Regions from separate parts of the uncultured Exiguobacterium sp. genome, predicted to be linked through region 3. Evidence: predicted binding sites of a transcription regulator. Region 3 holds the regulator's gene; each other region holds the start of a gene.

What was found. Region 3 encodes Rex, which represses fermentation and respiration genes when NADH is low (regulators of the CRP and FNR family bind a similar motif). Its sites were predicted from a motif close to TTGTGAAATATTTCACAA; they were not measured.
Region 1: ACHWTJ_RS11990 (L-lactate dehydrogenase) is a predicted target of Rex. The motif match lies at 1,586-1,603, and genes of this name have one in related genera.
Region 2: ACHWTJ_RS00765 (formate/nitrite transporter family protein) is a predicted target of Rex. The motif match lies at 1,883-1,900, and genes of this name have one in related genera.

Annotation. Positions count from the first base shown of each region.
Region 1 is NZ_CAXYJR010000005.1:1,930,537-1,934,807, reverse strand. Features, by position in the region: gene rpmG (50S ribosomal protein L33) at 1-150, shown strand; gene ACHWTJ_RS12000 (5-formyltetrahydrofolate cyclo-ligase) at 208-753, shown strand; gene ACHWTJ_RS11995 (DUF92 domain-containing protein) at 747-1,526, shown strand; gene ACHWTJ_RS11990 (L-lactate dehydrogenase) at 1,690-2,646, shown strand; gene ACHWTJ_RS11985 (GNAT family N-acetyltransferase) at 2,905-3,414, shown strand; gene ACHWTJ_RS11980 (M42 family metallopeptidase) at 3,573-4,271, shown strand, end outside.
Region 2 is NZ_CAXYJR010000002.1:107,043-111,313, forward strand. Features, by position in the region: gene ACHWTJ_RS00755 (YitT family protein) at 128-997, opposite strand; gene ACHWTJ_RS00760 (hypothetical protein) at 1,135-1,737, shown strand; gene ACHWTJ_RS00765 (formate/nitrite transporter family protein) at 1,921-2,757, shown strand; gene ACHWTJ_RS00770 (YkvA family protein) at 2,794-3,213, opposite strand; gene ACHWTJ_RS00775 (aminopeptidase) at 3,312-4,271, shown strand, end outside.
Region 3 is NZ_CAXYJR010000005.1:8,475-12,745, forward strand. Features, by position in the region: gene ACHWTJ_RS01915 (ABC-F family ATP-binding cassette domain-containing protein) at 1-1,133, opposite strand, end outside; gene ACHWTJ_RS01920 (redox-sensing transcriptional repressor Rex) at 1,301-1,960, shown strand; gene ACHWTJ_RS01925 (twin-arginine translocase TatA/TatE family subunit) at 1,960-2,157, shown strand; gene tatC (twin-arginine translocase subunit TatC) at 2,165-2,944, shown strand; tRNA gene ACHWTJ_RS01935 (tRNA-Ala) at 3,049-3,124, shown strand; gene ACHWTJ_RS01940 (S8 family serine peptidase) at 3,346-4,271, shown strand, end outside.

The DNA.
Region 1 (4,271 bases), 1.9 Mb from region 3:
ATGCGCGTTAAAATCACATTAGCTTGCACTGAAACTGGTGACCGTACTTATATCACTAAAAAGAACAAGCGTAACAACCCAGAGCGTCTTGAGTTGAAGAAATACAACCCACGTCTCCGTAAGCACACACTTCACCGTGAAGTGAAATAATTGAGATGGAAGCCGTCACTTCGTGTGATGGCTTTTTTTGTTGAAAGGAAGACAGCCATGAACAAACAAGAAGTACGCCGTCTGATCAAAGAACGCCTAGAGGTGATGGACAACCGTGCTGAAAAGGAACGGTTAATCCATGAACATGTTTTGCTATTGCCCGAATGGCAACAAGCTACCTGTGTCGCAATCACGTTAGCGTTTCGAAATGAATGCGATACGAGAATGTTGATTGAACGAGCGTGGCAAGAGGACAAGACGGTCTTGATACCGAAAGTAGTCGGAGAAGAGATGGTCTTTTATGAATATAGACCAGAAGATCAATTGCAGCATAATCAGATGGGGATCGCAGAACCAATGGATTCGGCTCGTCGCACAACACTTGATCAAGCTGCATTTTGTCTCGTTCCGGGACGTGCCTATCGGCGAGATGGCTATCGATTAGGGTGGGGGGGCGGTTATTATGATCGTGCACTCGTGACCTACACAGGTTGCAAAGTATCCATTGCCTTTTCCGAACAGCTCCTTTCAGATTTCGAAGTGGAAGACTTCGATATCCCAGTTGATCTCATCGTCACGGACCAAGAGGTCATCCGATGTTAAGTATCGCGATTTTGTTTTGTCTCTTCCTTGCCTGGACCGGACGACATTTCCGTTTATTGACGACAAGTGGAGCTGTCTTTACGATGCTCGTCGGCAGTGGTGTTTCATTTGGATTCGGCTGGAGCGGTTTGGTAGTGCTCTTACTCTTCTTTGGTAGCTCAAGTCTTTTATCGAAAATAGGACGTACTAGAAAAAAATCCGTGGATGCGATTGTCGAAAAAGATGGTGCACGTGATGGATGGCAAGTTCTTGCGAATGGTGGAGTTGCATTCATCGCTGCCATAGCCTACACTATGACGATGGATAAAGCGTACCTATTGTTATTCTTATTTGTCATCGCCGCATCGAATGCCGATACATGGGCATCGGAAATCGGACCACTTTCAAGTCGTGATCCATGGTCTCTGAAAACTTTACGACGGGTACCAGCAGGAACGAGCGGCGCGATGTCTTTAATCGGAACGCTAGGAACAATTGCTGGGGCTGCGTTTATTGCTTTAGCAGCACATTGGATCTTCTCTCTTTCTTTGACAGATACCTTACTTGTAATAGGCATCGGAGTCATCGGCAGTCTACTCGATACGCTATTTGGAGCAATGTGGCAACGTGTTTATCAATGTTCAGTTTGCGGGGAACGTACGGAAAAGCGAGAGCATCATGGACAACTGACAATTTACGTCTCGGGTATTCGACTTCTTGGAAATGATGCTGTGAACGTCTTGACGAGTGGTCTAGCGAGTGGAATTGGGTTTATTATCATCCGATTCTGGTAAGTGGAAAGTATAACGATGTAATTCCTTATGTTAGGATATCGATGACACAAAATGGACAAATGTGATTATTTTCACATGTTACAAAGAATGTGAAAGATGTTACAATTTATTTGTGATATAGTTAACAAACTCTTAGAACGAATGAAAGGGTGGACATAACGAGATGGAATTACATGCGAAAGTAACACGAGTGGCGCTAATTGGAGCCGGTGCAGTCGGTTCAAGCTTTGCTTATCAGATGTCAACAGCTGGACTTTGTGAGGAACTCGTCATCATTGATGTCAATAAAGCCAAAGCAGAAGGGGAAGCGATGGACTTGAACCATGGAACCCCGTTCAGCTCTTCACCGATGCGGATCTGGGCTGGAGACTACGCGGACTGCCGGGAAGCGGAGGTCGTCGTCATCACGGCGGGAGCGCCACAAAAGCCTGGGGAGACGAGACTCGATCTCGTCGCAAAGAATGCATTGATCATGAGAGAAATGATTCGTCAAATCATGGATTCCGGTTTTGACGGCATCATCGTCGTGGCGTCCAATCCGGTCGATATCATGGCTCATCTGGCTTGGAAGTATTCTGGTCTTCCAAAATCACGTGTATTTGGATCAGGAACGGTGCTCGACACAGCGCGTCTACGTCAAATGCTCGGAGAATACTTTCACATCGATTCCCGTAATGCCCATGCCTACATTCTTGGAGAACATGGAGATACGGAATTCGCTGCCTGGAGCAATAGCCGTATCTATGGAAAAACGATTGACGAGCTGCTTGCTGAGGACGATCGTTATTCTCAAGCAGACCTCGATCAAATCTATATCAATGTTCGAGATGCCGCCTACCATATCATCGAACGAAAAGGAGCAACCTACTACGCGATCGGACTTGGACTTGTTCGAATCGTGCGTGCTATCCTTGGGAACGAGAACTGTTTGTTGACGGTCGGGGCACATGTGGATGGACAATACGGGATTTCTGGCATTCACATCGGAGTACCGGCGATCATCAATCGTCAAGGTGTGCGGGAAATCATTGAAGTTGCATTAACGGAAGAAGAAATGAAGAAGTTTCATCATTCTGCTGATGTATTGCGTCAAACGCTCGAACCTGTCTTGCAAGGTTAACGGGGCGAATCGTGACGAAAACCTCATAAATTGAGAGTTAAGAAACTCAAGTGGTGGTCCTGTATCGTAGTGTCCATCCTTGAGTTTTTTTTTGAAAAGAAAAGATGAAGCGAATATCACTACTGTGTTTGAGTGAAATAAAAAGAGAAAAAAATCTAGGTTTTATTTTACTAGAAAAAGGTTAAGTAAGAGATAGAAGCGTTTTTACGTCATTTGATTGTACGTCATGAAACCCAAAAAAGGAGAGAACCGACAGTCATGTATACTTTTCGAAAATTAACTAAAGAGGATGCAGAACAATACTGGAATCTACGCCTTGAGGGATTGAAAAATCATCCAGATGCGTTCGGTCATTCGTTTGACGATGAACAGCAAACCCCGCTCCGCGAAGTACGAGAAGGTCTAGAAGGAGAACCCGACTCCGATGAGGTTTGGCTCGGTATGTTCGACGGTGATACATTGTTTGGGTTTGGTCAGGTCAAACCATATGAATTGTCACGTGAATCGCATAAAGCGATGATTTCCGGAGTATACGTATCACCTGAATATCGTGGGGGCACTGGACGCGCCTTGATGGAAGCCTTGATCGACGAAGCAAAGAAACTGCCAGATGTCGAGCAGGTCATCCTCGCTGTGTTATCGGGAAATGAAGCAGCACAAAGTCTCTATGAATCACTTGGTTTTGAAGTGTATGCAGAAGATCCAGACTCCGTAAAATTAGAAGACGGCACATATCGTGATGATATTTGGATGAAGAAGTACGTCTAAGTTCTTCAGATGGTGTGGAAAAAGCTGTAGCAGAAAAGTGCTACAGCTTTTTCGTATGGTACTAGTAGGATATCAGTACCGGCAATGAATGAATATTTGTTATCATGAGAACAAAGCGGATGGTACGTCGTAGTCCGATTGAAAGGGAGCGAATGAACATGAAAGAAGTCATACGTACGATTGAAGAGCTTGTTTCGATTCCGAGTCCGACAGGTTCGACGAAAGAAGCGATTACATATGTAGAAAAGCGATTGGTGGCAGAAGGAATCACGTATCGAAAGCTTGAGAAAGGCGCCATCCTAGCGACACTACCGGGTGCTTCAACACGAACGCGATTACTGACGGCACACGTCGATACGTTAGGTGCGATGGTAAAAGAGATTTTGCCGACGGGACGACTCAGTTTATCTCAATTGGGAGGGTATGCGTGGACAGCCATCGAAGGAGAAAACTGTCTGATTCATAAGATGGATGGTCAAACGATTTCTGGAACGATCGTCTTCCATCATTCGAGTGTCCATACGTCACGCGAGACGAATAAGACGGAACGCTCCGCTGATAATATCGAAGTGCGATTAGACATCCGTTCGACGACAGCGGAAGAGACACGAGTCGCAGGGATTGAAGTGGGAGACATCGTGACGTTTGAACCACGTTTCCTCTATACAGAAACCGGTTTCGTGAAGTCACGCCACCTGGATGATAAAGCATCTGTCGCTTTATTGCTTGAATTAATCAAAGAATGGAAAACAATCGAGCTTCCACACACAGTTCAGATACTGATTTCAAATTACGAAGAGGTCGGATTCGGTGGCAATGCTGGATTCTCGGAAGAAGTCGCAGAATATATCGCGGTC
Region 2 (4,271 bases), on a different contig from region 3:
TTTTGAATAGGGATCAAGAATAAAAAAGTATCTACTTCAATTAAAAAAGCAGGAAAGATGACCTCATACGAGAAGCAGTCATAATATAGATAAAAAAAGAAAAAGCACAGCTTGGCTGCGCTTAATGTCAAAACGAATACGAATGTTCTTTGTAATTTCCAAAAACTGTATGAATTTCGGAAAAAGTAACGAATGCATTCGGTTCGACAGAAGAGACGATTTCTTGCAAACGGACGATTTCGTTATTTTGAACGACGACATAGACCATTTTCTTCGTTCGGTTGGAGTATCCTCCCCGTGCATCAAGAATCGTTACACCACGACCGAGTTCTTTTGTGATGACTTCGTTGATTTCATCTGCTTTCTCACAAATGATGATACATTGTTTAGAAGCGGAATAGAAACTGTAGACCGTTTGTAAGGCTTTAGCACGAACAAAGCTCATGATGAGTGCATACATAACGTGTTTCAGATCAAAGACCCACCAGACAAGAATATAGATGACAAGATCTTGCATCAGGAATATACGAGGCAATGGCCAATTATGAAAACGGGCGAAGAAAAACTTTCCAAGAATATCGAGTCCACCGGTCGAAGCGCCACCAAAGAAAATCAATGCCATCGCAAGACCAGAGACTAGACCGGCAAAGATGGAAGCGACAAGTGGATCGTTCAGAGACTCTGGAACGATTTGAGTCGGTATCCAATCGATTAAAAAAGAAGAGGCAACGACGATGATGCCAGATAAGAACATAAATCGTTTACGCAGGAAACGGAAACCTAAAAGGAAGAGAGGAATGTTTAAAAGCAATTGCGTTAATCCAATTGGCGTGTGAAAGAGTTCTTGGATGACAAGCGTAATTCCCATGATGCCACCTGATCCGATATCGTTTGGAGATAGCAATAAGCTGATATAAAGGGAATAGAGTAACGTACCGATGATTAAAAAACTGACTTTTTCAATTCTCTTTTTCTGTGGGTGTTTCGTAGTAGTCATGGCAATATGATGAGTAACCTCATGCTCCTCCTTCTGTGAGTATCTGCCTGCAAGAGTACGCTCATATGCATAAAATTTCAACCCTTCTTATGAAAAAAAGATGAAAAAGGGTGAGTTTTTTTGGGAAGGTGATGAAAATGAAGAAAACATTCTTGATTCTTGGTTGTATATGTTTAGGAATACTGCTTGCAAGTCGTCTTTTCCAACAATCAGATGAAGAAAATCGACCTTCTGTTTGGCATGACGGAGACCTCGTAGCGAGACAAGTAGGTGCTTCGATGATGAATACGGTAGCAGTTCGTCAATTAGCGGAACAGCTCCCGTTCTCATCGGAGTTAAAAGAAGTAGAGGTCGAAGGGGAGTCGTTGCGACTTGCCTATGATGTCACAGGTAAGGAACGACGTATTTGGATCGGAACCGATACTGGTATGTTACGAGTGGGTCAGGATTTTTTTAACGCTCGATTATCGAAAGTTCTCATGCATCATACACTCGTATTATTCTCAACGATTCCTGATTTATCAGATCTTGAAATTCACTATACTGATCCGTATTCACGTGCAGATTTTAAAATAGATCGGAAAGCATTCGATGCGTATACATCGAACGATATCGAACGAGCTACTTCATCTTCTAAACGTTTTAATCGTGTCGTCATTGATGGATATGTACTTGATGCATCAAGGCGACAAACGTTTTTTAAACGATTCGCATCCGGACTTTTGATTCAAACTAATTAGTTGTATAAAGCAAGAAAAGGCATTTTTCACAATCTCGACACAATGATATCGTTTACATCTCGTTCTTTTATGAAAACGATAAAACAGGTCTATTCAAGGCTTGAACATCTCTTAAGATGGAAGTATCATAATAAATGAACAAACATTGTGAAATGTTGAACAAAAGAAAGAGAGGTTTCTACGATGAACGAGGTAGAAGCATTAGAAGGATTACGGAATAAAGCAATCAAGTCGACGCGTATGCTACAACTGCGTCCTCTCGAGTACTTAGTTCGTGCCATGTTAGCGGGGATATTCATTGGATTTGCAATCATTTTTACCTTAAAAGCAATTAACGGGCTGTATATGGCAGAATCACCTGTCGCGACACTTGTTGGTGGACTGACGTTCGGAGTGGCGCTCGTTTTGATCGTTTATGGCGGTGCAGAACTGTTTACAGGAAATACGATGTATTTTACGACGGCAACGATGCGTGGCTATACGACGAAGATGGATACGATGAAGGTCTGGTTGATCTGTCTGATCGGAAATGGACTTGGAGGATTAGCGTTTGCACTACTCTTTTCTCAAACAGGAATCATCCAAGAGCTTGGTATGAACAACTGGTTATTTTCTGTCTCAGAAACGAAGATCCACCATACGACGTGGGAAATCTTCACACGAGCTATCTTTTGTAACTGGATGGTCTGTTTAGCGATTTTCATTCCAAAGAACATGAAGAATGAGTTGGCGCAGATCATGATGATGATGGTACTCGTCGCAGTCTTCTTCGCATCTGGATTTGATCACGTCATCGCCAATATGGCCTTGTTCTCCATTGCGTTAGTCGTGCCACACCCTGATACGATCACATTTGCCGGAGCCATGCACAACCTGTTGCCAGCTTTAGCCGGTAACATCATTGGTGGAGCAGTCTTCATGGGAATGATCTATACGTGGCTGAATAAAGAAAAATTAGAAGTAGATGAATCACGTCAATCCACGACACCTGTTCATATTGCTTCGAAACAAAATGCATAAAAAAGAGCAGCTGTCGCGACAGCTGCTCTTTTTTATTCATTCCATATGTTGAAAGCGATCGACGTCTGCAGCCAGTTCTTCGTAAATCGTCTCGACGATTTGTGCGTCATCGAAGAGCCCGAGGACGTTATCGTCTGGTAAGGCGTCAACAGGAGACGTGAAGTAAAGGACGGCCGTCAATAGTAATTGTTCTTGCTCCGCGTGCATCTCGAATTTTTTCTGATAGAGGGCACGAAGCATTTCGAGCAGTTGTTTTAATTGAAAATAAAGGACGAGTTCTGCCTCACGTTCGATGTCCGAGCTTTCGGTAGACGCGATATCTTGCGTCAAGTGCGCAAGCCCGATTTCTGCTCGAACTAATAACTCTTGCTGTGCTTTTTCATCACCAACGAGGTCGAGTGCTTGTCGGTGGAAATACGTATAGGCCGATTTAAAATCTCCGGGTGTGAATTCCATGGTAATGCCTCCTTCTATTCTCCTTCTAGTTTCGCCTTATTTCTTGCAAAATTGCAACTATTTCGTGAAAATAAAGATACAAGAAAGGGGATTACATAATGCCGACACAAGCAGAATTAAAACAATACGCGTCTTTAGCCGTGCGTACAGGAATTAATCTACAACCAGGACAACAACTCGAGGTGCGTGCAGGAATCGAAAATTTGCCGCTCGTTCGTGAAATCACACGTGTCGCCTATGAAGTAGGTGCTACGCAAGTATATGTACAATGGTCAGATGATGAGATGACGAAAATCCGTTATTTCGATGCACCGGAGGAGTCGTTTGATACGTTCCCGGATTGGTTAAAAGCACGTTATGATCAACTGGCAGAAGAAAAAACAGCGTTCTTATCGGTCGTCAGTGAAGATCCAGATTTATTGAATGGCGTTGACTCGAGCCGAATCGCACGTGCGAATAAAGCAGCCGGTGTCGCTCTCGCCAATTGGCGGAAATTCGTCATGAGTGACAATGTCAGCTGGTGTGTCGTAGCAGCACCTTCTGAAAGCTGGGCGAAGAAAGTATTCCCTGATTCAGAGAATGCCGTTGAAGAGCTCTGGTCAGCTATTTTGAAGGCAACACGTGCCGATCAAGCGGATCCGGTCGCTGCATGGGCAGATCATGATCAAAATCTGCGTTCAAAAGCAAAATTCCTGACAGAGAAGAAATACAAATCATTGCACTACACAGCTCCAGGAACAGAATTATCAATCGAATTACCAGAACGTCATGTTTGGTTAGGTGGCGGTGGTCCGAATGCAGATGGTGTTGATTTCATCGCGAATCTTCCGACAGAAGAAGTGTTCACGTTACCGAAAAAGACAGGAGTCAACGGACACGTCTCGAGCACAAAACCACTTAGCTACAGTGGGAACTTGATTGATGAGTTCACACTCTGGTTCGAAAACGGAAAAATCGTTAAAGCGGAAGCAAAACAGGGTCAAGAAGCATTAGATGACTTGATTTCACTGGATGAAGGTGCACGTTATCTCGGAGAAGTTGCGCTCGTGCCGCACCGT
Region 3 (4,271 bases):
CGGCCGACGAGGACTTTTAAGAGCGTTGACTTTCCGATTCCATTCGGTCCGACGAGTGCCAGTGATTCGCCGCGTTGCAAGCGGAACGTGATGTCTTTTGAGACAGCTTCTTCGTAACCGATCGCCAATTGATTGACTTGAAGAACGTCATTCCCACTCTGTTTTTCGATCGGGAAGGACAGGACCGTACTGCGTTCATCTCCATCTGGCCGATCGAGCCGGTCGACCTTCTCGAGTCGTTTTCGGACACTTTGTGCACGTTTCGTCGTCGTCGCCCGGGCGATGTTGCGTTGAATGAAGTCCTGCATCTTCGCGATCTCTTCTTGCTGCTGTTCGAACTGCTTCATTTCCTGATCGTACAAGGCCGCTTTTTGCTCCAAGTACTTTGTATAGTTCCCAGTGAACTTACGACAGACATTGCGAGAGAGCTCATAGACGACATTGACGACTTGGTCGAGGAAGTACCGGTCGTGCGAGACGATCAGGACGGCACCACGATAACCACCGAGGTAACTTTCGAGCCAAGCGAGTGTATCGATATCGAGGTGGTTCGTTGGCTCATCAAGAATAAGAAGCTCTGGTGCTTGCAGGAGCATCTTCGCTAAGGCGAGACGTGTCCGTTGACCACCGGATAACGTCTGGATCCGGCGCGAGTAATCGTCCGGATAAAAGCGCATGCCATGCAGGACAGAGCGGATATTCGCTTCAAACTGATAACCACCGGCTTCTGAGAAGTCGTGTTGTGCTTGGTCATATGTCTTCAAGAGACGATCGTAAGCGACCGGGTCGTTCAAGATATGATCCATGCCCATCTCGATTTCCATCCGGCGCAGTGTCCGTTCTTGTTCCTGTAAATGTTCGAAGACAGTCAGCATCTCGTTCCAGATCGTCTCATTCGATTCGAGACCACTGTCTTGTGCGAGATAACCGATTTTGACATCCTTGCCTTTCATGATGTCACCCGAGTCATGACTGAGTTCGCCAGCAATGATTTTGAGCAAAGTCGATTTACCGGCACCATTTCGTCCGACGAGCGCAATCCGGTCCCGCTCTTGTACTTCCAATTTGATATTTTCTAAAATCGGCTCGACGCCGAATGATTTCGAGAGTTGGTTGACTTGTAAGAGTATCATTTCCATCCATCCTTCCACCCTTTAGTCTATCACGAACAAAAGCGCGAGGTCCTGCGGAATATATTATTTGTGACTATATGTGAAGTGGTTTACAATCAAGAAGAGTAGAAAGCTTTTTGCAAAGATTTGGGTGCCACGATGGATGTGGCCGAAGGGGGAACTGCAGGATGAATGGACCAGACACAAAAATTCCACAAGCGACAGCAAAACGGTTGCCGCTATATTATCGCTTCATCCAAAGTTTATACAATTCAGGCAAGCTCCGCGTCTCTTCTGCTGAGTTAAGCGAGGCGGTGAAGGTTGATTCAGCAACGATTCGTCGCGATTTTTCCTACTTTGGGGCATTAGGGAAGAAGGGATATGGATATAACGTTCAACATCTGTTAACGTTTTTCCGCAAAACCTTGAATCAAGATGAGGTGACGAATGTTGCCTTAATTGGGGTCGGTCATCTCGGAACAGCGTTTGCAAATTATAACTTTTTAAAGAATAATAGTACTCGGATAGTCGTTGCGTTTGATGCGGACGAAGAGAAGGTCGGAACAACGACGCATGACGTTCCAATCTATCATGTTTCGGACATGAAAGAACAAATCGAAGCGAATCAGGTCGATGTCGCCATCTTGACGGTTCCATCCCAGTTCGCACAGTCAGTAGCGGATGAGTTAGTCGAGTATGGTGTGACAGGCATCCTGAACTTTACGCCTGCGCGGTTGAACGTGCCAGCGAGCGTCCGGGTCCATCACATCGATTTATCGATCGAGTTGCAGTCGTTAGTTTATTTCATGAAGCATTATTCGCAATCAGCTGAAGGAGTGAAATCATAATGGAAAACCTTATCCCGCTCACGCTAGGTATCGGACCTGCGAGTATCGGATTAATCGCTGTCGTCGCGTTGATCATCTTCGGACCGAAGAAGTTACCGGAATTCGGTCGTGCTGCCGGTCAGACATTGAAAGAGTTCAAAAATGCTACGAACGGCATCATGGACGACGATAAAAAGGACGAACCGAAAGAGAAGTGATTGAATCATGACGGTTGATCAAGAACAAAGCATGACGTCGCACCTGGACGAACTGCGTAAGCGGATCGTCTGGTCGCTCCTCATCGTCGTCGTCCTGTTCGCTGTCGCATTTCCGCTCGTCCGACCGCTCGTCCGTTTTTTACAAGCGGACTTAAAAGAGCTCGGTATCGGATTAAATGCCTTCAACGTCGCCGATCCTTTAATGTTGTATTTGAATCTTGCGTTCATTATCGCGCTGATTTTAGCGTCACCGTTCTGGATGTATCAGCTGTGGGCATTCGTCCGACCAGGGCTTTATGAAAAGGAACAAAAAGCAACACTGACGTATATTCCAGTCATCTTCTTTCTATTTTTGGCTGGTGTAGCCTTCTCGTATTTCTGGTTGCTTCCCTTCTTGCTCGAAGTCTCAACGGATCTCGGGAAAGAATTGGGGATCGAGCAAGTCATCGGAGTCGAAAACTATTTCAGTTTCCTCATCCGGTTGACGATGCCGTTCGGTCTTCTCTTCCAATTGCCGGTCGTGACGATGTTCCTGACACGTCTTGGTCTTGTGACGCCATATTTCATGCGAAAGAATCGGAAATATGCGTATTTCGCGTTGTTCGTCGTTGCGGCATTGATCGCACCACCAGACGTGACGTCACACTTGATGATCTCGGTGCCATTGTTCGTTCTCTATGAAATCAGTATCTTAATTTCTGCGCGAACGTACAAAAAGGTCTTGATCCTCGAGCAACAGGCAGAGCTTGAACGACAGGCGGATTTGATGCGTGAATTGAATAAATGAATCGTGAATTCCTTCCAGCCATTTCGGGAGGAATTCTTTTTTATGAAAGCGTTACGTTTATATTGATAAAGCAGTTAGCGATGCGTATACTAAAGATAATTCATGGGGGCTTAGCTCAGCTGGGAGAGCGTTTGGCTGGCAGCCAAAAGGTCGTCGGTTCGATCCCGATAGTCTCCACCAAATTCGTATATTTCAAACTCTTGAGAATTCAAGAGTTTTTTTGTTGTTCTCAAAATATGGAGATGTAATATAATGTGGCAATAAAAACAAATAATTATATAAAACAGACAGAACTGAATTGTTTATTTCCATCTATTTCATTAAACTAAATATACAGAATTTTCGTTTAAATGTTTTGTTGGTAACATCATTATAGTTTTTTAGAAAAGGGGAAAAGAAGCATGAAGAAGGAAATCGCACTCTTGGCAGCTGTCTTGATGACATCTTCCAACTTGGTCAGCGCTCAAGGAGCACTGTCCTCGCAAGACAAGTCAAGTGGTCAAAAGCCGCACGCCCTCTCACTTAAGAAAACAGGGCAGGAGAAGGTGTATAAGCAGTCTGACAAGGTCCGCGTCGTCATCGAGATGGAGCAAAAGCCAGCGATTCAAATCGCACAGGCGCAAAATAAGCGGTATAGCACATTGAGCAATGCCGAAAAAGAATCCATTAAGGAACGTCTCGTCACTGTTCAGAAATCAGTCAAGTCTGCTATCGCGAAACAAGCGATTCCGGTGACATATAAAGAAAGCTTTACGACAGTTTTGAACGGTTTTAGTGGAGAAGTAAAGTTCGGGGATATTCAAGATATTAAGAAGTTAGATGGGGTCAAGGATGTACATATCGCGCACGAATACGCACGACCAAAAGCTGATAAAGGCGCTAAGCCGGATATGTTATATAGCAAGGACATGGTCAATGCGAAAGAGACATGGCAGGATTACGGTTTCAAAGGGGAAGGAACGATCGTAGCGGTCATTGACACGGGAATTGACCCGTCGCATAAAGACATGGTTTTGAGCCCGGAAACGAAGGTGGATTTAACAGCTTCTAAAGTTGAGAGTGCCAAAGAAACAAAAGGCTTAAAAGGAAAGTATTTCACAGAAAAAGTCCCATACGGCTATAACTATGCCGATCACGATAGTGAAATCCGTGATTTAGGCGCAGGCGCATCGATGCACGGAATGCACGTTGCGGGTACGGTCGGTGCCAATGGAGACGAAGCAAATGGCGGGATCAAAGGTGTCGCGCCAGAAACACAGCTGCTTGCCATGAAGGTATTCGGAAATGATCCAGGCATGCCATCGACATTCAGTGATATTTACATCAA